One region of the Paenibacillus sp. genome, then DNA from elsewhere that is predicted to be linked to it. Evidence: riboswitches for the same ligand, from Rfam matches in the RefSeq annotation. Region 1 holds a riboswitch; each other region holds the start of a gene.
What was found. Region 1 has a riboswitch for cyclic di-GMP ahead of VE009_RS09545 (WxL domain-containing protein). Riboswitches for the same ligand answer to the same signal wherever they lie in the genome.
Positions count from the first base shown of each region.

Region 2: it holds a riboswitch for cyclic di-GMP, as region 1 does, so the genes downstream of both, VE009_RS14490 (putative bifunctional diguanylate cyclase/phosphodiesterase) here and VE009_RS09545 (WxL domain-containing protein) in region 1, are expected to answer to the same signal.
Region 3: it holds a riboswitch for cyclic di-GMP, as region 1 does, so the genes downstream of both, VE009_RS11195 (flagellar brake protein) here and VE009_RS09545 (WxL domain-containing protein) in region 1, are expected to answer to the same signal.

Region 1 covers NZ_DASQNA010000018.1:100,843-107,800, forward strand. The annotation lists gene recN (DNA repair protein RecN) at 1-177, shown strand, start outside; gene spoIVB (SpoIVB peptidase) at 307-1,632, shown strand; gene spo0A (sporulation transcription factor Spo0A) at 1,776-2,618, shown strand; gene VE009_RS09540 (hypothetical protein) at 2,761-3,816, opposite strand; gene VE009_RS09545 (WxL domain-containing protein) at 3,880-4,614, opposite strand; cyclic di-GMP riboswitch class I at 4,690-4,777, opposite strand; gene VE009_RS09550 (spore germination protein) at 5,016-6,590, shown strand; gene VE009_RS09555 (GerAB/ArcD/ProY family transporter) at 6,592-6,958, shown strand, end outside.
Region 2 covers NZ_DASQNA010000027.1:32,671-39,628, reverse strand. The annotation lists gene VE009_RS14500 (LutB/LldF family L-lactate oxidation iron-sulfur protein) at 1-489, opposite strand, end outside; gene VE009_RS14495 ((Fe-S)-binding protein) at 476-1,216, opposite strand; gene VE009_RS14490 (putative bifunctional diguanylate cyclase/phosphodiesterase) at 1,359-3,434, opposite strand; cyclic di-GMP riboswitch class I at 3,515-3,602, opposite strand; gene VE009_RS14485 (DUF2254 family protein) at 4,081-5,244, shown strand; gene VE009_RS14480 (hypothetical protein) at 5,391-6,958, opposite strand, start outside.
Region 3 covers NZ_DASQNA010000021.1:8,271-15,228, forward strand. The annotation lists gene VE009_RS11175 (Spo0E family sporulation regulatory protein-aspartic acid phosphatase) at 214-369, shown strand; gene VE009_RS11180 (MBL fold metallo-hydrolase) at 537-1,280, shown strand; gene VE009_RS11185 (DUF3892 domain-containing protein) at 1,343-1,582, opposite strand; gene VE009_RS11190 (GNAT family N-acetyltransferase) at 1,639-2,079, opposite strand; cyclic di-GMP riboswitch class I at 2,183-2,273, shown strand; gene VE009_RS11195 (flagellar brake protein) at 2,359-3,036, shown strand; gene VE009_RS11200 (DUF1811 family protein) at 3,059-3,376, opposite strand; gene VE009_RS11205 (sensory rhodopsin transducer) at 3,529-3,903, opposite strand; gene VE009_RS11210 (acetylxylan esterase) at 3,956-4,912, opposite strand; gene VE009_RS11215 (alpha/beta-type small acid-soluble spore protein) at 5,062-5,277, opposite strand; gene VE009_RS11220 (alpha/beta-type small acid-soluble spore protein) at 5,440-5,655, opposite strand; gene VE009_RS11225 (N-acetylmuramoyl-L-alanine amidase) at 5,802-6,575, opposite strand; gene VE009_RS27250 (hypothetical protein) at 6,842-6,958, opposite strand, start outside.

The DNA.
Region 1 (6,958 bases):
ATCGAGAAGAAGGTGAAGGACGGGCGTACGTTCACGGAGGTCAACGCGCTGCAAGGGGACGCGCGCGCACAGGAGCTGGCGCGCATGCTCGGCGGGGTCGAAGTGACGGATACGACGCTGCGTCATGCGCAAGAAATGCTTGCGATGGCGAATAGCAGAAAGTCGGGATGGATATAGGGGCGTCAGGAATCATTTCCGAGTTTAAAACGAGCGGCCCGGGGTACCTTAAAGGTACGTTATTGGCGACCGCGCCAAGCGGCTCAGGAAGTGGCTTAAGGCGTGAGAACGAAAAGGAGCGTGAGGCGTTTGACTTCCGGCAGCAAGAAAAAACTTTTCGGACTTATGCTCGTTTTACTCGTATTTATCATTACCTGCTCTCCTCCGTTTCAACGATTCGCGACGTTCCCGGAGACGCTGCGCGCGTTCGCGGGCGAACGCAAAGAGATCTCGCTCAGCATGCCGGTGCATGCCGTCGGGCTCGTCAAAGACCCGAACATCGTTGAGGTGAACGGTTCGAGCGAGCCGACGTTCGATCTCAATCTCGAAGAGCCGATTTCGCTTCGCACGCATAAGGCGGGACAAACCGAAATGCAGCTGAAGCTGTTCGGGAAAATTCCGTTCAAAACGGTCAAAGTGGACGTCGTGCCGGACTTGAAAGTCATTCCGGGCGGCCAAACGATCGGCGTCAAAATCAAATCGAAAGGCATCCTCGTCGTCGGACACCATCTCGTCCCATCCGAGGACGGCCGCAAGACGTCTCCCGGGGAAGAAGCGAAGCTGACCGTCGGCGACGTCATCCTCGAGATGGACGGCCAAAAGCTGAACGACGTCAATAAAGTGGCGGATATCGTGCAAAAAGCGGGCCGCGCGAACCGGCCGATCGAGTTGGTCGTGCTGCGAGCCGGCCAAAAGTTCAACACGACGATCACGCCGACGTACGACCCGTCGGATAAGGCGTATCGGCTCGGCATCTACATTCGCGATTCGGCGGCGGGCGTAGGCACCTTAACGTTCTATGCGCCCGATCAGAAGGCGTACGGCGCGCTCGGCCACGTCATCACCGATATGGATACGCAGACGCCGATCGTCGTCGGAGGCGGTCAAATCGTCCACTCGAACGTCACATCGATCGACAAAAGCGAGAACGGCGAGCCCGGCGAGAAGCGGGCGGTGTTGATCGACGAAGATAAAGTGCTCGGCGACATCCGCAAAAACACCGACTTCGGCATCTTCGGCAAAATGTACGAAGCCCCCGAGTACGCGAGCATGAAAGAACCGATTCCGGTCGCGTTCGCGGACGAAGTGAAGGAAGGTCCCGCGCATATTTACACTGTTGTCAACGGCCAGAAGGTTGAGAAATTCGACGTCGAAATCGTGCATGTCGCGAAGCAGACGTTCCCCGCGACGAAAGGGATGATCATCAAAATCACCGATCCCCGGCTCGTCGAGAAAACGGGCGGCATCGTGCAAGGCATGAGCGGGAGCCCGATTATACAAAACGGAAAGCTGATCGGCGCGGTGACGCACGTATTCGTCAACGACCCGACGAGCGGATACGGCTGCTTCATCGAATGGATGCTCCGCGATGCGGACATCTTGGTGGACAGCCGGGCGAATCCTAAGGCGAGTTAACCGGCCTTGGGGTTTTTTTTATGCCATTTTGTCGGAAATTAAATAATTTTCGACAGAAGGAATTTTCCTCCTCATGTCGAATTCATAAAAGACCAAGTTTTGGATGACACAACTGCTTTCATGACGTCTAAGGAGGATTCGCTTTGCACAAGATTGAAGTGTTGTTGGCAGACGATAATCGGGAGTTTGCGAATTTATTGTCGGAGTACATCGGCGAGCAAGACGATCTAGAGGTAGTCGGGGTAGCATATAACGGGGAAGAAGTGATGGAAATCATCGAGGACAAGGGCATCGTGCCCGACGTTCTCATTTTGGATATTATCATGCCGCATCTCGACGGGCTGGGCGTGCTCGAGCGTCTCCGGGAACTGAATTTGGAGCCGGCCCCGAAAATCGTCATGCTGACCGCGTTCGGCCAGGAAAACATTACGCAGAAAGCTGTACAGCTCGGCGCGTCATACTATATTCTAAAGCCGTTCGACATGGACGTGCTGGTCAATCGCATTCGCCAGCTCGCGTCCGGTCCGGTTCCGGCCGGCGGCAGCATGAACGGCGCCGGCTCGATGAACGGGCTCGGATCGCAGATGCGCAAGCGACAGACGTCTCTCGTGCAGACGAAGCCTCAAGGCAAGCCGAATTTGGACGCGAGCATCACGAACATCATTCACGAAGTCGGCGTTCCTGCGCATATCAAAGGGTACCAATATTTGCGCGATGCCATCACCATGGTTTACAACAATATTGAACTGTTAAGCGCTGTTACGAAGACGCTGTATCCGGCGATTGCCGAGAAATACCGGACTACTCCGTCCCGCGTGGAGCGCGCGATTCGCCATGCCATTGAGGTCGCTTGGACGCGCGGCAACATCGACAGCATTTCGCACCTGTTCGGCTATACGATCAACATTTCGAAGGCGAAGCCGACGAACAGCGAATTCATCGCGATGGTCGCGGACAAATTGCGCATCGAGCATAAGGTGGGGTAAATTGCGTCCAATTAAAGGGTCTCGTATGTAATTTACAAAAAATGAAAAACGAATGAACACCCCTATGGATTGGTTTGACAGTAAACCAATCGATAGGGGTGTGTTGTTTTGCTTATAATAAAGAAGAAGCCCGCGGGCGGCGTTACCTCCCGGGGGCTTGTCGGTTCGAACCGTTCTTTCTTCGGCGGATGATGAAGACTAGCGCGATAATGAGAACGATCGAAGCGGCGACGACGCCGGCAATCTTCAAGGCATCGGACTTCGTAATAATGATGGCCTCTTCCGAGAACGTCTCGCCGGTTTGTTGGTAATGGGTCGCTTCTGCGCGAGACACGCTCACACCCGTAAGGTTGTAGGCGAACGTTGTGCTTTCCGTCACCCCGGCGTACTCCCATGTCACTTCCGCCGTGTATTCTCCCGCTTTCTTCAGCGCGTTCGGCAGCTGTTGGAGGTTGTAGATGCCAACCTTCCCCGGGTAAATCGAGCCCATTTCGGCTTTTTCTGTATGCAGCAACGTTCCGTCTCGATAAATCCGAATTTCGCCCTTCAATCGTTCCACTTTATTTCCGTCATTGCGAATGGAAAGCGCCAATCCCAAGTTTGCGCCGTCCCATTGCGTTTCCATAGAAGCGAGCGTCAGCTTGTGCGTCTCCGCGCCCGGCACCGTGACCAGCACGCCGATCGCCTGCGCATAAGCTTTATTGATCGTTACCGATGTGCCGTCTTCGATCTCTTGCCGTTCTTGTTCCTTCAACAGGTGACGAAGGGTGAGAACCGCGACGTGGTCGCCCGGAGCGGCATCTTTCGGGATGGTAAGTTGAAGCGTAACGTCTTTTTTCTCGCCGGCACGCAGATGGATTTCTTGTTCCGGAACAAGGAACCAGGACCCGATTCCGCCGCGCTGGATATGTTCCGGATCGACCGCGCCCATGCCGCCGCCGATGGCGACCGGCGCATCGGAGACATACAAGAAACCGTTGGCGATGTGGGCGCCAGACGTATTCCGCGTTCCCAACTCGAAGGTAATGATTTCGCCGGGCTTCCCGATGAAGGAGTAATAACCGGCAACGACTTGATCCCCTTTGGCTTGAATGGCGACGATCCCTTCTTCGGCATCAGCCGCCGAAACCCGCGGTTCCATTCCGTATATCGTCAACAGCATAGCGGCCATAATGATCCCAAAGCATTTTGCGATCATTCATATCCCCCTTCCATAAAAAAGGCAACCAGCTCGAGCAGAGTGGTCGCCTGTGATTCATGCTTACGGCCCCGTTGCAACGGTGTAGGTTACCGTTGTGCTGTACGAACCTTCGAACAAACCGACTTGAGCAGGACGGTTCGAATTGGTTGCCTCATATTGAGAGCCCGCAGCGATATCGGAGAGTTGAGCAATCGAAATATATTGTGGAAGCTTCAAAGTGTAACGAAAACGTTGCGTATAGGCGCCTTGACCGAACATGACGTCCGCGTCCATGATGCGCACGCCGGAAGTCGTGACTTGACCGCTGTAAGCGGAGACGTTCGTCGTGTCCGACGAGTTCACGCCTGTCAGCGTGCCGTCCTGTACGACCTGAAGAATCGGCGTATTCGTATTATGAATAGGGTCCGGATTTGTGCTGTCCACCGGAAGATTTACCTTGAAGGTAGCCCCGTTCAAGGAAGGATCGTTCACGGTAGCGCGCAAGTCGGATGCCGAGACCGTGACTTTCCAACCGGCGCCTTGCCCCGTGTTGTCGTCGACCCGCACATAATCGTTGGCCGTAATGGCCGGCACGGCCGACCCCATGTCGATCAAGTACGAACCGAGCGACATTTGCGAAGTCGATTGTATCGTCGTAGGGGTTGTTGCCGGCGCTTGGTTCGGGTCCGAGGACACGTATACGTTGTCCGCCCCGTTAACGGCGGTGCCCGATGCCGCAGCGGTCGGTGTTCCAATGCTTGCGACGGATGCCGCGATCGCGGCGATCGCCGCGATAGTACGAAATTGCTTCTTCATCATATGACCCTCCATTTTGGCATAAAAAAATCCATCTGCCGAGGGGGATGGAAGTCGTGCTTGTATGTCCATCCTTCCAGCGGCCTGGCGATCGTGGCAGCATGGCTGCGTTAGACCCACGGCTTTGCGTCCCCGCGTTTCCGCGGGTTTGCCTTTGTTACAGGATTCAGTTTTCGTCGGAAAGCGGATCGCGATCACGTCTTACCTTACTGAGTATATTCGAATTTGCATCAAAAGCAATACTCCAAGTATAGACAACATGATAGATTCGATGAATCGTTTCCAATACGAAGAAGTCTCGGTTTCCGGTTCTGGGACGAGCTGCATGCGAAGTACGCGTTTTGCGTACAATAATTGCTACGCAATCGTACGCGAAGAGCGTACCTCCGAGGGGTGTAGCGATGTACCGCAAGTCCAATGCAGCCGGAACGGTTCGGTCGAAGGGCAAGGCGCCTTTCGGCCAAAGCTCGACTGCCGGATCGTCGTTTCAGGAGAAACTCGAATATTTCAAGTCCGTCTTCCATCATACGCAGGATTTCGTTATTCGGGATTTCGACGCGTTCGGCGGTACGTCGGCGGCCGCGCTGTTTTTCACGAGCTTGGTCGATAAGGACATGATCTCGGAAACCGTCATCAAGCCATTGATGCAGCTTTCGGCGAAGCCTGAGCCGGCGGATTCGTCGCGGGCCGCGGAACTCGTTCTCAAGCAAACGATGTTTCATGCGGACGGGAAAACCGCGCCGGATTGTCGGCTAGCCGTGAGCGACTTGCTGGCGGGGAGCGCCGTCGTGCTGATCGAAGGCTTCGACGAAGCGATCGTCGTGAACGTGCAGAAGGTCGAGCAGCGCGCCGTGGAGCAGCCGAAGAGCGAGCAGGTCATTCGGGGGCCGAGGGACGGCTTCATCGAAAATTTGCAGACGAACATTGCGCTGATTCGTACACGGCTCCCCACGGAACAGCTGAAAATGAAGACGCTGCAGCTGGGGCGGCTTACGAAAACGAGCGTCATATTGTTGTATTTGGACGGCATCGCGAACCCGAAGCTCGTCGAAGACGTGGAGCGGCGGCTGAATGCGATCGACATCGACCGCATTCTCGATGCAGGTTACATCGAGCAATACGTTCAAGACAACCCATGGTCGCCGTTTCCGCAAATTCGGAACACGGAACGGCCGGATGTAACGGTCGGCAATTTGCTTGAAGGCCGCGTCGCTATTTTGACGGACGGTTCACCGTACGCGTTGCTGTGTCCGACGTCCTTCGCGATGTTCTACCAAACGTCGGAGGATTACAACGAACGGGCGGGCATCATGAGCATGCTTCGGCTCGTCCGCTTGATGGCGCTGCTGTTTTCGCTTATTACGCCTTCGTTGTACATCGCCATTTTGTCGTTCCATCCGGAGCTCATCCCGACGAAGTTCGCCGTCGCCGTCGCCAGCGGCCGAGCCGGGGTGCCGTTCCCGACGTTTCTCGAGGTGTTCGTCATGGAAGTGGCGGTGGAGATTTTGCGGGAAGCGACCGTTCGCATGCCGCAGCAAATCGGCGGCGCGCTGTCGATCGTCGGCGTGCTGGTCATCGGGCAGGCGGCGGTCATGGCCGGCTTCGTCAGTCCGATCACCGTCGTGGTGATCGCGCTGACGACGATCAGCTCGTTCGCGACGCCGGCGTACAACGCCGCGATGGCGTTCCGTATGCTCCGGTTTCCGATTATCGCTGCCACCGGTCTATTCGGTTTCTTCGGCTTGATCTTGGCGTTGTTTCTCGTGAACAACCATCTGATTTCGCTGCGCTCGTTCGGCGTGCCGTTCCTCGCCCCGGTCGCGCCGCTGAATGCCGCGGGCCTCAAGGACGCGATCATACGAGCGCCGATCCGGTTTCTGCTGGACCGGCCGGCGGAGCTGCGACCGCGCGAGCGGCTTCGCGCCGCGCCGTATCCAAACCCGCGGAGCGGCTCGAACGGAAGGGGGACATCGTAGCATGCGCGAACGTCAAATTACGGCGGTGCAGGCTGCGGCCGTGCTCGTATCCAGCTTAATCGGCATCAGCGTCCTCGCGCTGCCGCGCATAACGGCCGAACGCGTGAATTACGGGGCGCCGCTGGCGACGCTCGTCGGTCTCGCCATTACGGCCGCAGGCCTCGTTGCGATAACGTTCCTTGGCACCCGGTTTCCTAGGGATTCGATCATAGAATACGCCAGGAAGCTGATCGGACGTCCTTTGGGTGATACGTTAGGATTTCTTTACGTTTCGTTCATTGCGGTTCTGTTAAGTTTAGCCGTACGGGAGTTTGCTGATATGATGAACACGATCGTGCTGTCGACAACGCCCTTTGCCGCGATCATTG
Region 2 (6,958 bases), on a different contig from region 1:
CTTATGAATCGCCGGGATGATGATGTGCGACGGCGTTTCGTTCGCGAGCTGGATAATATATTCGCCGAGATCCGTCTCGATCGACTCGATGCCGACCTTCTCGAGCGCCGCGTTCAAATGCAGCTCCTCGCTCACCATCGATTTCGATTTGACGACCGAGCGCGCGCCGACGTTCTTCGCGATCGCGAGCGCGATGTCGACCGCTTCCGCCCCCGTATCCGCGAAATGGATATGCACCCCGTTCGCGCGGGCGTTCTCGATAAATTGGTTCAGGTAGTAATCCAGGTGCGCGATCGTATGAAGCCGGATTTGCCGCCCGCGCTCTCGCCAATCGTCCCAGTTGCCGTGCTCCGCGGACGCGGTTTTCTTGCCGTTCCGAAGCCGCTCCGTCGTAAACTTCACCGCATTGCGCAAAAACTCGTCGTTCAGCGCGACGCCCGCGCGTTCTTTGACCGTCGCGAGACCGCTTCCGTGATTAACGCTGCTCAACGGCCGACACCCCCTCGTAAAGTAGCTCCGCCAAATGCATAACCCGGACCGGCTTGCCGCGGTAACGCAGGTTGCCGGCGATGTTCATGAGGCACCCCATGTCGAGGCCGACGAGCACTTCGGCTTCGGTTTCGAGCACGTGATCCGTCTTCTCGGACACCATCGCGCCGGAGATGTCGCACATTTTGACCGCGAACGTGCCGCCGAAGCCGCAGCAGTCTTCCGCGTATGGCAACGGCACGATTTCCATGCCCCGCACGTTCTCCATCAGCTTGCTCGGCTCCGCTTTAATGCCGAGCAGCCGGCTGCCGTGGCAAGACGGGTGGTACGTCACCTTGTGCGGGAACGTCGCGCCGACGTCTTCGACCCCGAGCACCTGCACGAGGAACTGCGTGAATTCGTACGTTTTCGCGACGAGCGCCTTCGCCTTCTCCAGCATGACCGGATCGTTCTCGAACAACTTCGGATAGTAGTGGTGAATCATGCCGGTGCACGAGCCCGACGGCGAAATGACGAAATCGCTGTCGTCGAACGACTCTAAAAGCGTTTTCGCCGAAGCGCGCGCTTCGTCCCAGTAGCCGCTGTTGAACGCCGGCTGACCGCAGCACGTTTGCGTTTTCGGGAATTCGACGGCGACGCCGTACCGCGCGAGCAGCCGGACCATCGCTTCGCCGACGCGCGGGTATACCGCATCGCTTAAACAGGTGATGAATAAAGACACTTTCATGGGACCGTTCCACCTTCCGGGGAAAATAAAACTCTCTGCTTATCAGCTTATCAGACATGTTGAATAGCGTAAAGCATTTTTTAACGGCGCGATCGGCTGTGCGCCCGGCACCTGGACGGTTCCGGGCGGGTGCAGCCGGCGGCTAGTTCCATTGTCTTCCCGGCGCTTCTCCGAGCATCGCGTCAATGCGCGCCGCCGGGACCGGTTTGCTGTACAAGAAGCCTTGATATTCGTGGCAGCCCGCGCCAAGCAGAAACCGCAGCTGCTCGCCGGTTTCGACTCCTTCGGCGACGACCTTCAGCCCGAGATGCTTCCCCATCGCGATGATCGACGAAGAAATCGCCGCGTCCCGAATGCCGAACGGAATGTCTTGAATAAAGCTGCGATCGATTTTGATCGAATCGAGCGGGAAATTTTTCAGCAGGCTCAGCGAAGAATACCCCGTGCCGAAATCGTCGAGCGACACGCTCGCCCCGAGCGCTTTCAGCTCGCCGAGCAGCCGGACGCCCGCCTCGACGTTCTTCATCATCATGCTCTCCGTAATTTCCAGCTCCAGCCACTTCGCTTCCAGCCCGGAGCTGCGCAGCGCCTGTTCGACCGTCTCGACGAGCCCCGCGGACGCGAATTGCTTCGGAGACAAGTTGACGGAGACGACGATCGGCGGGAAGCCGTCCGTTTGCCAGCGCCGGTTTTGCGCGCACGCCTCCTTCAGCACCCATTCCCCGATCGGCACGATCAGGCCGCTCTCCTCCGCCAGCGGAATGAAATCGGACGGCGGCACGACGCCTTTCTCCGGATGGCGCCAGCGGAGGAGCGCTTCGACGCCGACGAGACGGCCGGTGCGCATGTCGATGCGCGGTTGATATTCCAAATACAGCTCCCGCGCTCTAAGCGCCTTCCGGAGCTCGTTCTCCGCCTGCAGCCCCGTCCTCCGGTCCTCGGCGACGCGATTCTTGTAGAAGACGTACGTGTTCTTCCCCTGCTCCTTCGCGCAGTACATCGCTTGGTCGGCCGCTCTTACGAGCGTTTGCAGATCCTGCGCGTCGTCTGGATATACCGCTACCCCGATGCTCGTCGTGACGTTGATTTCCATGCCGCCGATCGTGAACGGAACCCGGAACGCGTTCATGATCGCCGCGGCGCGGGCGGCGGCATCATCTCGATCCGCGATGCCGAGCGCGGCGACGGCGAATTCGTCGCCGCCCATGCGGAACCCGAGATGTTCCGTCCCGTCGAACATCGCTTTGATTCGATTCGCCACTTGCTTCAGCAGCAAGTCGCCGACGTCGTGACCGAGCGAATCGTTCACGATTTTGAATCGGTCCATGTCGAAAAAGTACAGCGCCGTCCGCCGGCCTATCTGTTCGCTCAGCAGCGTCGGGAGCCGCTCCTCGAAGCGGCGGCGATTGCCGAGACCCGTAATCGGATCCTCGTACGCCATCGCCCGCATCCGCTCTTCCAAGCGCACCCGTTCGGTGATATCCCGCGAAACGGCGATGATGGACACGACCGTTCCCCGTTCGATCACCGGCGTCAGTTTGCTCTCCAGCCAAACGGCGGAGCCGTTCTTGTGCACGAAACGAAGCTGCACGGTAATCGACCGGCGCTCTTCGTTCAGCTTGCGGATCGTATCGATGATGACACCCACGTAGTCGGGGTGAGCGAATGTCAATCCGTTCGTGCCCTCCACCTCTTCGGGAGCATAGCCCAAGACCGTCAGATGCGAAGGGGAGGCGTAAACGATCGTCCCATCGCCTCCGAAAATTTTAATCAGGTCCGTCGCGTTCTCCGCGATGATACGGTATTTCGTTTCGCTGACGGCGAGCTCCCGCTCCACCGTTTTCCGCTTCGTCACGTCGGCCGCGTACCCGACGACTTCGACGACGGCGCCGCCCCGCTCGATCGGCCGCAGCGACGTCCAGACCCAGCGTCCCTCGACTTCGGCTTCGTACTCCGTCCTCGCCCCCGCCCAGGCCGAAGCGAATCGCTCCCGATTATATGGTAACGCTTCCAAAAATGCGGCGTCTTTTCCTATAATATCTTCCGGACGCAGGTTCGCATCGTGGATCATGCCGCCGTCGGCCCGCGTATACACGTGACGTCCGTCTTTTTCCACGTAGGAGAACAACGCGCCAGGGTAATGGCGGAGCTCATTGCGCAGCGATCTATATTTGCCGGCCAGGTACGAAGTAAAGTCCCCGGAATTTTGCGTGTTCATGGTAGAACCTCCTCTTTCGCACGTTGTCGGTGAACACGCAGGCGCAAAAAGGAGGATGGGAGTGCCGCTCGCATCTACCGTTCGGGAGCTTGGCGGCCGTAGAAACTCGGTTTCCGTAGGCCCATAGCTTTGCGCCGCTTGCTTTCGCAAGGTTTGCCGTTTCGTCTATAGTGCAGTGCCCTCATTATAGATGCGATTCAGCCAATTTTCAACATATATCAACACGATTCGACACGCGCCAATTTTTGTAATTGTTTGCGTACTCGTACTCCCTTCCCATCATCCGCGACAACGCGCCTGCAACCGCCTGCGCCCGCCTGTGCCCCGCCATGATGTGTACCTCCTACCCTTCTTTTGTAACCATCCCCTCTTTCTTTTGCGTACCTCCTTCCCATAACCCGCCGCCAGCGCACCTGCGCCTGCCTGTGCCCCGCCATGATGTGTACCTCCTACCTTTCTTTTGTCACCACCCCTCTCCTCTTTTGCGTACTCCCTTCCCATAACCCGTCTCCAGCGCGCCTCGCCCGCCTGTGCCCCGCCATGATGTGTACCTCCTACCTTTCTTTTGTCACCACCCCTCCTTTCTTTTGCGTACCTCCTTCCCATAACGCGCCGCCAACGCACCTGCGCCCGCCTGTGCCCCGCCATGATGTGTACCCCCTACCTTTCTTTTGTCACCACCCCTCCCTTCTTTTGCGTACTCCCTTCCCATAACCCGTCTTCAGCGTGCCTGCGCCCGCCTGTGCCCCGCCATGATGTGTACCTCCTACCTTTCTTTTGTCACCACCCCTCCCTTCTTTTGCGTACCTCCTTCCCATCATCATCCTCCAGCGCATACGCACCCGCCCCCGGGACGCCGATCCCCCTTCTGGAGGGAGGACCAACCAGGCGGGCAAAACAAAAAGGCCTGCCGCTTCCGAAAGACGTCGATGCTTCGGTCGCTGTCTTGTTCGCATTGATCTGCCTGCTGTTTTTCGTTTATTTTATTCACCAGGTGTCTAAGTTCATTAGGGTTAATACTTTGATTCAAATTGTTTCGGAAAAAGCCGTTACATTGATTCATGCGTTTAAAACCGTCGGTACCCTCGGGGAATCCGAACTCACTTCCTCGACGCCAGCGGCTGAATGTTTGACTATATATTCGGAGAAGGAGGGATATCTGAACTTTGTGGATTTCTTGGCGTTGGAGAGAGCAATAAAAAGAAAAGGCTATAAAGAGTTAAAGATTCTCCTTATTCCCAAGGTTGGCCAATACATACGAAAAAGAGCGCCCTTAATGGAAATTCGCGGGCACTCTACTTTATCCGAGGAATTTCAAAAAAAATTAGCGAACGCAGTGAAGGTTTCTCCAGTAAGGTCAAACGAGCAAGACATCGCCTTCGTTATGGAAAAAATAATAGAAACGGGTTTGCGGGCGATTTCTCCCGGGATTAATGACCCTAATACGGCGATCTACTGCATTAGAGCTCTTGGGATTTTGCTTGCCAAGCTTGGGTCATGGAAGGGCAGCTGCTGGATTGTGAGAGGGAAGGGATACATTCTCGAAATTCCTTACTTTACGTTCGAGGACTTCTTATATAAGACCTTTTACCAACTCAGACTGTATGGGGCGCATGATGTGTCCGTTATGCATGCTCTGTTGGAGTCGCTGACTCATCTCGCGGAAGAACTTCAAGAAGGAAGAGAGACGGTACAGAAAATCGGAAACTATGTGTATTCGAACATCGACCCAAGGATCATGCATGATCTGGATAGAAATTTGATTGTGCACGCAAAACAACGATTGGACCACATTTGCCAAACATCATAATCCATTCGGAGGGCCGGAGCAATCGGCGAGCGGGGACGCAGGAAAGCGAGCCCGGCGGCACGATGCCGTGCCGCCGGTCGAAACGGCTTTGAGCTCCCCTTGCCGGCTGGAACGATCGTTCCTTCCCGGCTTCGCCGCCTCATCGATCAAGGCATCGGCATGCCGATGTCGTACGTCCGAACGTCCGGCACGGATTCCCACACGACGAACGCAGTCCCGCCGGTCCACGGCAGCGCCTCGCCCGGCCCAAGCCAAACAGCCCTCCGCCGCCCGGCATCGACGAGCCAGCTCCCCTCATGCGTCCATACCGCGACCTGTCCGCCGTCCAGCGGCGCCGTCTTTATAATTTCGGCCGGCCAGCCGACGGCTTCCTCCAGCAGCGACCTTGCGGCTTCGGGCAGCGCAGGACGGCGTTCGAGCCGCACGGTTCCCTTGTTCGCGTCGATCCAAGCGACGTCCGACTCCCCGTCGTAGCGGCGTACGGCGATCGTGTTGTCGTTTGCCCATCGCATCGGCAGCACGAACAGGAAGCCGTCGCTATGCCCGCCGAACGTGACGCGGGGAATGCGACGCAGCGTCTCGCCGGACGCGCTCAGCACGAGCGCATCCGCCTCCGCGGTCAGAGCGCCGCCGGAACCACCGTCTGCCGACACGAGCAGCGCGACGCGACGCCCGTCCGGCGATGATGCGACCGAGCGAATCGGGACCGGCGATTCGTACAGCTTGACCGTCTCGCCTCCGAACGGCTCGACGCGGTACAGCGTGCGGTTGCCGTGCACCGCGAAGGTCGCGCTCCCGTGCATGCGGTCGGAGAACAGCACGTCGGAGCCGTAATCGTTGCCGAACGGCTCCGCTGCGTCCGGCCACGCTCCAATTTGGAAGGCGCGGCGCTCCCCGCTGCGCAAGTCGATCGCCGTCTGGCTTCCGTCGAGATGGTATGCCAGCAGCGCCGGCCCGTCCTCCGTCTCGAACGGCTGCACCAGCGCGGCCGGCTCCGACCGAACGGCCCGGAAGAGGCGTCCGGCCTCATCGAACCACAGCGCACGGCTATGCGCCGGCCGGCCGATCAACAATACCTCGTTGCGGCGGGGCTGGTCCGCGTTCGCGAACGTTTCCCCATCGGCCGTCATCAAACCGTCCAACCGAAATCGGACCGCTGCGCCTTCGCCCAGCTCCTCGAATCGAACAACGAACCGCTGCGCGTCGCTCCACTCGATCCGGTACGCCGGCGCCGAAGCGTCCTTGGTCAACCCGGCGACCTGCAGCGTCGATTCGACGGCGATGGGCGCCGACGCCGTGCGGATGCGCCGGTTGGCCCAGACGGAGACGCTGCCGCTTTCGTTCGCTATCGAAAGATACAGCAGCGGAGGATCGTTCGGTCGAAATTCGCCGCACAACTCCGCGATCCAAGCGCTCTTGACCGTCCACGCCCGAGTCCGGCCGTCCTCCCCCTCGATATACACCTTCCCGCTGTATCGCGCTGCGTCCGTCTCTCGCAAATCGTTCACCGTGAACGTACGCACCCCTTCCGCCCCGGTCAAGGTCACGCGCAGCAACCTGCCGGACATCTCCGGGTCGTCGATCCCCGACGGCTCCGCTTGGCGAAGCCCGCCCAGCAGCTGCTCGATGGCAGCCGGATCGTCGATGCGCCTGACCACCGTGCCCGTTCGTTCGTCCGTCACTTTGACGGCGATGACGCCCTCGAAGGCGGGCA
Region 3 (6,958 bases), on a different contig from region 1:
TTTATACTCGCACGGAATGCGAGAGTTGCGGTCGAGCGCAAACTTTCTTTAGGGAGGATCCGTTTGGCAAGGGCATACAAGGAAATCAAATCCAAATAATAGCACGATTTACCTGAGTTGTAAACGATTTTTGGCGCGAACAGAATGATGTTCGTTTCCCGAAAAGAATAAGATAAGATGATTCTATTGGATATAGGGTAAAGGAAGAGAGACATGGAGAACGCCACCATCGAAAAAGAGTTCGCAAAACTAAAAAAGATGCTGGAATCCACCGCCGAAAAATATAAATACGATTTTCGGCATCCCGATGTGCTGGCGATCAGCAAACGTTTGGACAAAGTCATCGTTCGCATGATGGCCAATAAGTAATGTCATAATCAATTATTCAAACCGGGCCGAAAGGCGCGGTTTTTTTATCGTTATAGCATGCGGGGAAACCTGCCCGCAGCCCGAGAATCGGATCGCAATACCTTTCGTTTTTTAACTTAATATGGTAAGGTGGAAGTGCTACGTTGGTCCTGCAGGGAGGTCGGCAAGTGAGTCTACATATCCAAATGATCGGTACGGGCAACGCCTTCGCCAAAAAATATTTCAACAACAATGCGATCGTTTCCGCGAACGGATACCGCCTGCTGATCGATTGCGGCATTACGGCGCCGTACGCGCTTCACCGGCTCGGCGTCCCGCTTACGGACTTGAACGCCATTTTGATCACTCACGTTCACGGCGATCATGTCGGCGGCTTGGAAGAGATCGCGTTCCGCATGATGTACGTCCATCGCCGCAAGCTAACGCTGTATGTGCCTTCGGCGATCGTCCGGCCGTTATGGGAGAACGCGCTGAAAGGCGCGCTCGAAGACCGGAGCTCCAATTGCGATTCCTTGGATTGCTATTTCGACGTCCGCCCGCTCGATCCCGGCGTTCCGGTCCCGCTTCATGAAGGGCTGACCGTGGAGCTTATGCCGACGAAGCATATTCCGAACAAGCCGAGCTTCTCGGTGCTCCTGAACGACAGCGTGTTCTACACGTCCGATATGACGTTCGATCCGCATCTTCTCTCCCGGCTGGTCGAGACCGGCCGATGCAAGCATATTTTGCATGATTGCCAGCTCGTCGGTCCGGGAACGGTGCATGCGACGCTCGACGAGCTGCTTACGCTTCCCGAATCGCTTCAGGAGCGCGTTTGGCTGATGCATTACAACGACAACCGCGACGATTTCCTCGGGAAAACCGGCAAAATGCGCTTTATCGAGCAGCAGGTTCCCTACGAATTCGAATAGCCGATGCGCGCATGCGAAAAGAGCCGCCCCGCTTGCAAAAGCGGAGCGGCTCTTTGTCGTTGTTAGAACGGCGGCAGGGCGTCCAAATTGTTCGTCGGGTCGCCGTCCGCGTCGCCGCGAATGTACGTCTCCCCGTCGCGCCCCTTGAAGGCGTTCGCCCCGGCGATCGCCCCCGCCTGCACCTCTTGAAGCGCTTGCTCGTAGTCCAGATCCCTGCCCGAGGACGTCCGAAACGCGGTAATGTCGCCGTCGCCGTTTTTGCGGACGGCGACGAACGTTTCCCGCTCGTTCGATCGCGCCATGCACATCCCTCCTTAGGCGGTTAGGATGCCCGCGGCGCACGAGCGTATACGATCCCTTATATGAGCGGCTTCGTCATCCGCACATGCGGAATGCCCGCGTCGAGGAACGTCTCGGGCGACACCGCGGCGTACCCGAGCGAACGATAGAACGGCTCGGCTTGGCACTGCGCGTCGAGCAGGCTGTTCGTAAATCCTTCTTCTTTCGCCCACGACTCCAAGGCGAGCATCAGCTCGCGTCCGACGCCGCGGCCGCGGTACGTCCGCCGAACGGCGATGCGCTGCATTTTGGCCGTATCCGGCTTATAGGCGATAAACCGGCCCGCCGCCGCCGGCTCTCCGTCGATCTCGAGCAGCAGATGGCGCGCCGAAGCCGGCGACGCGTCGTACTGATCCATCTCTTCCTCCCGAGGCACGCCCTGCTCGTCGACGAACACCTCGAATCGAATGTCCAGCGCTTTCCGGAGCGCTTCTTCCGTATCGATTTTTATGACTTTCATGATGCGGACCTCCCGGGTGCGAATTGTAAAAGTCATCCTGCATTCCACTTGCACATATTGGTAAAGAAGACCTATAATAATAGGCAAAAGTATACTTGAGACTCACCGAACAGGGCAAATCCGACGAAAGCCGGAGACGCAAAGCCACGGGCCTACAACGACTGTCTCGTCGTCACGGCAGCCGGGTTGCCGAAGCAGAGCCGACGATGCATGTCCTTCGTCCGCCTTCGGCGGACGTTTTGTTTTTTTCGAACGAAGATTCCCAGGGGGCTGGAGCTCATGTCATGGCTGCAAATGTCCGACAACGTCCATCATCATCAGAAGAACGCCGTCGCCGTCGGCTGTAAAATTTCGATCGAGAAAGACGGCTTCATCGCGACCGGAGTCGTCAGTTACGTCGAAGGCGACATTATCGAAATCGAGCTCCCGCAGTCGAAACAATATAAGCCCGGGGATCCCGTCAAGTTGACCGCCTACTCCACGAACGGCTTCCAGACGCTTCAGTCGTCCGTCGTGGCGAAAGACATCGGCATGGTGATGGTGCTCAATCCCCCGGAAAATCAGCGCCTTGCGCAGCGCCGCCAGCATCCGCGCATCGACGTGAACGAGTCCGGCAAGCTGACCGCGGTCCGCTGGTCGAAAGGCGGCGACAATAAGCTCGAAGAGCCGCTCCTCATCTCCATCCGCAATTTCAGCTTAGGCGGCATCGGCTTCGTCGCTGCGCGGGACCCGGGCATTCAGCCGCTTATGCAGGCCGAGGCGCTGCTTGATTGGAACGGCGGCGTCTTCTGCACGATCGAGGTCTCCCGGAGACAGCCGGTCGAAGACGGCCTGTACGTCGGGGCCCGCTTCTTGGATATCGGCGCAGAGCATTTGCAAGCGCTGCGCGGATACATCCTGCGCACGCAAATCAAGCAGCGAGCGAAACGCCGCCTCGACGAGCTGACCGCGATGTGACGCCGCCGGGCGGTCCGCTCGCTTAGCGCCGTTCCTTCGCCGCATCATCCTCCGGCGTCAGCACCGCGAGCGGCAGCGCCGTTTCTTCGCCGCCGCGGCCCCAAACGCCCCACCCCATCACGCCGTTCACGTACCGGAGCGTAAAGATGTCGTCGGCATCTTCGACGCGATACCGTCCGGGCGGGAACGATCGGCTTCTCGCGGCATACGACCGGGCCATCAGCCACTTTTGCCGCAGCACGTCCCTCTCGCCCTCGAGCCGGCTCGCTTCGAGTTCCTTCGCCAGCCGGTCGATTTCCGAGCGCAGCTCGTCCTCCGTCATTTCGCTGAACCGTTTCAAACGCTTCGTCCCCCTTTCTCGTATGTCTTCTATTGTTTCTTATCCGGCCGCGCATTTCAACCGTCCGGGTCCGCCGGTCCGCCGCGCGCGCGAAAAAGGGCCGCCGTCAGCCCGTCGGCTGCGGCAGCCCTTGCGCAAAAATCGCTTTGCCGTTATTCCGCCGCGACCGGGAAGCCCATCGTCGTCGCGAGCGTGTTCGCCGGCTGCGTCGCGTCCATCCGGCTGTACTGCACGATGATCGGCACGTCGCTGCGCACCTCCATCGCGTACGGCACGCCGACCGGAATCGACTCTCCGTTCTTTTCGAGCGAGCTCGTGCGCACATGCGCCGTCCGGCGCCCGCCGACGCGCACTTCGACGTTCTCGATCGGGTCGCGGTCCTCGAAATAGACGGTAACCAGCAAATTCGCGTCCGCTTCGTTCGTATTAAGCACGCAAATCGACTCATGGCTCGTCAGCGAGCCCGTGCTGATCGGCGGGATGTACCCGTCCGGAATGTACCATACTTTGTAACCGTTTGCCGCCATAAATGTTACCTCCTATGTACTGTGAATGAATGTGCCGGAATCAAGGCGGGAATCACGCCGGGAACCAACGTTCTCTTACAAACTCCAACCCGATGCGCCGTTGCGCCGATTCGACCGCGTGGCCGGTAAACGGATAAATCTCGAGCCGCTTATCCTCCGATGCCGCCGCGTGGTACGCCGGGAAAATTTGCTCCGGCATGCAGACGGTATCCTTAAGCCCGACGGACATGAGCAGCGGATGGCGAATGCGCTTCACCAAATGAAGCATATCGAAATAGCTTAACGTGCGCAGCGCCGCCGGCAGCTTCTCGGGAAACCTCCGCAAGAAATCGGCCACCTCCGTCAAGGAACCGGTCGAGTGGAGCACGCCGTGATCCATGTGGCACATGTTCGGAATGTCCGCGACCGTGAGGCCGATGGAGCGGTGCAGCGCCGAGACGAGCAGCGCCAATCCGCCGCCTTGACTGCCGCCCACGGCGCCGAGCCGGCTCGCGTCCAGTTCGGGCTGCTCCGCCATCCACTGCGCCGCGCGCAGCGCGTCGATCGCGAGCGCTTTGTAATAGCAGCGATCCGGATCGAGCAGTCCCTGCGTAATCCAACCGCGGGCCATCCCGAAATCGGTGCCGAGCCGGTTGCCCGTCTCCCCGCCTTGTCCGCGCACGTCGACGGCGAACACGGCGACGCCCATCAGCACCCAATGCGCATACGCCTCCGGCTCTCCCTTGCCCCCTGTATAACCCGGGAACGTCAGCACGCACGGGAACGGGCCCTCCGCGAACGCCGGCAGCAGCAGCATGCCGCGAATCGTCGTGTCCGCGAAGCTTTCGTACGACACTGCGTACGCTTTCATTCCGGCGAGCGGCGTTGCCAGCGGCGCGCGGGTCGAGCGGAACGGAGCCTCCAGCGCCTCCCGTTCGGTCCGTTCCCAGAACGCGTCCAAATCCGGGGGCGGCTCGCTCGAAGGGCGTAACCGGTGCAGCTCTTCGATTCGTTTGTCGATTGCGTTCAACAGCCTGCTCTCTCCTCGTCCAAAGGTATAAGCAACTGTTTCCATTGTACTCCGGTTACGCCAACAAACAACCCCCTTTTTTCGAAGAATACAAAAAAGCCCGAGCCGTAAGGCCCGAGCTTTTTCGTCTAGGAGGAAATTCATTCGAATTATCGACCAGCCAAGGTTTGTTCCGCGATTTGAACGAGACGGCGCGTAATGTGACCACCGATCGCTCCGGTGTCGCGAGTTGCCATATAGCCGTAGTACCCGTCTTGCGGAATCTGAATGCCGAGTTCTTGCGCTACTTCGAACTTCAGTTGCTCGAGTGCCTGCGATGCTTGCGGCACTACCAAGTCGTTCGAGTTGTTAGAACCTGTACCCATGGTGTCACCTCCCCTTGCTGTAGTAAACCTATTTTTCTTCGAAAACGGGGGATGTATGCGCGAAAAAGCTGGCAATTTACGCCATTTCAAATGGCAAGGAGGATAGGCACCGTCCCGGAAACAAGAAAAAACCCTTGCGGGAAGCAAGGGTTCAGGTCTAGCTTATCGGCGGGCCAACGTTTGCTCCGCGATTTGTACGAGGCGGCGAGTAATGTGACCACCGATCGCTCCGGTGTCGCGAGTCGCCATATACCCATAGTACCCATCTTGCGGAATTTGAATGCCGAGTTCTTGCGCTACTTCGAACTTCAGTTGCTCGAGTGCCTGCGATGCTTGCGGCACTACCAAGTCGTTCGAGTTGTTAGAACCTGTACCCATGGTGTCACCTCCCTTGCTGTTGGTAACTCTATTTTCTTACGGATGCCGCTTTTCTATTCCTAGCGAACGGCTTCCAATTGTGTCCAGCGGAAAATAAAAAAAGCGGGTTTCCCCGCTTGGACGAGCCGTTACCGGCCCTTCGCCGGCTATGTCGTTTCCTTCCTCCGGACGACGACGTTGGCGCCGTCCCACTCGATGACCGCGCCGAGCAGCTCGCCGATCAACCGGGCGGGCACGTACGACGTATTGTCAATGAGCAGCCCTTCTCCGATCCGGACGCCGTCGACGACGACGCCGATTCTCGCTTGCACGGCGGGCAAATCGCCGGCGGCCTCCACTTCCGCGGCCGACACCGCTCTAGGCGGCGCGTACGGGTGCCCGATGTGGCTGCAGAACGCGCGCACGACCGCTTCCGCGTATTCTTTCCAATGCGTCCGCAGCTGTTCGACGTCGTCCCGCTTCGAATCCGCGAAACCGTACTCGATAATTACCGTCTCGACGCCGCCCGTCTCCCGGTGCATAAAATAATAGTCGCGGTTCGGATTGCCCGGCAGCGTACGGGTAAAGACGCGGCGCAAATTTTGCCCGCTCTCGCGAATCGCCTCCGCGATGGCGCGAGCCAGTTTTCCGTCCGAATGGATGGAATGAATCGTCTCGACCCCGTCGCCGCCGCCTGCATTGATATGATTCGAAATGCAATAGCGGGCGCCGCTCTCGCGCACGATCTTCGTCCGAGCGGGGGCGCTGATCGTGACGTCCGTCCTCCGGGTCATCGCGACGTCCACTCCTAGCTTCTCGAACCGTTCGGCTTGGTACAGGGAAATTTGCAGAACGAGATCTTTCTCCTTCCAAAACGCGTTCGAGCCGCCTCCGGGGTCCGCTCCGCCATGTCCCGGGTCGATGATCAAAATCGGTGCCACACAGCCTTCCTCCTTCCCCGTTGCGAATCTTCCTTCCCTCCATCGTATGCGCAATGTGTGCCCGGCGTACGGATCGTTCCTGTGCAGACAAGCCTAAAAAAGATAAGGCCCTATATGTAAGCTTCCTGCCCCGGCGGGTGGGGCCATTGCCCCTGGAAGCCAGCGCTTCTAGGGGCAATGCAACCCTGGACGGTCATCGGTCGAGCCGCTCGACCGTTCGAAGGTTGCCGTCCGGGGACGGCGCCGCGCCGTCCCGATCTCGCGAATTACGCGTAGATCGTGCGGGAGATGATCACGAGCAGAATGAAAAGCACCAAAATCGCGCCCGTGCTCGAGTAGCCGTAACCCATGCCGTAACCTGCGCCGAAGCCTACGCCCGCGTG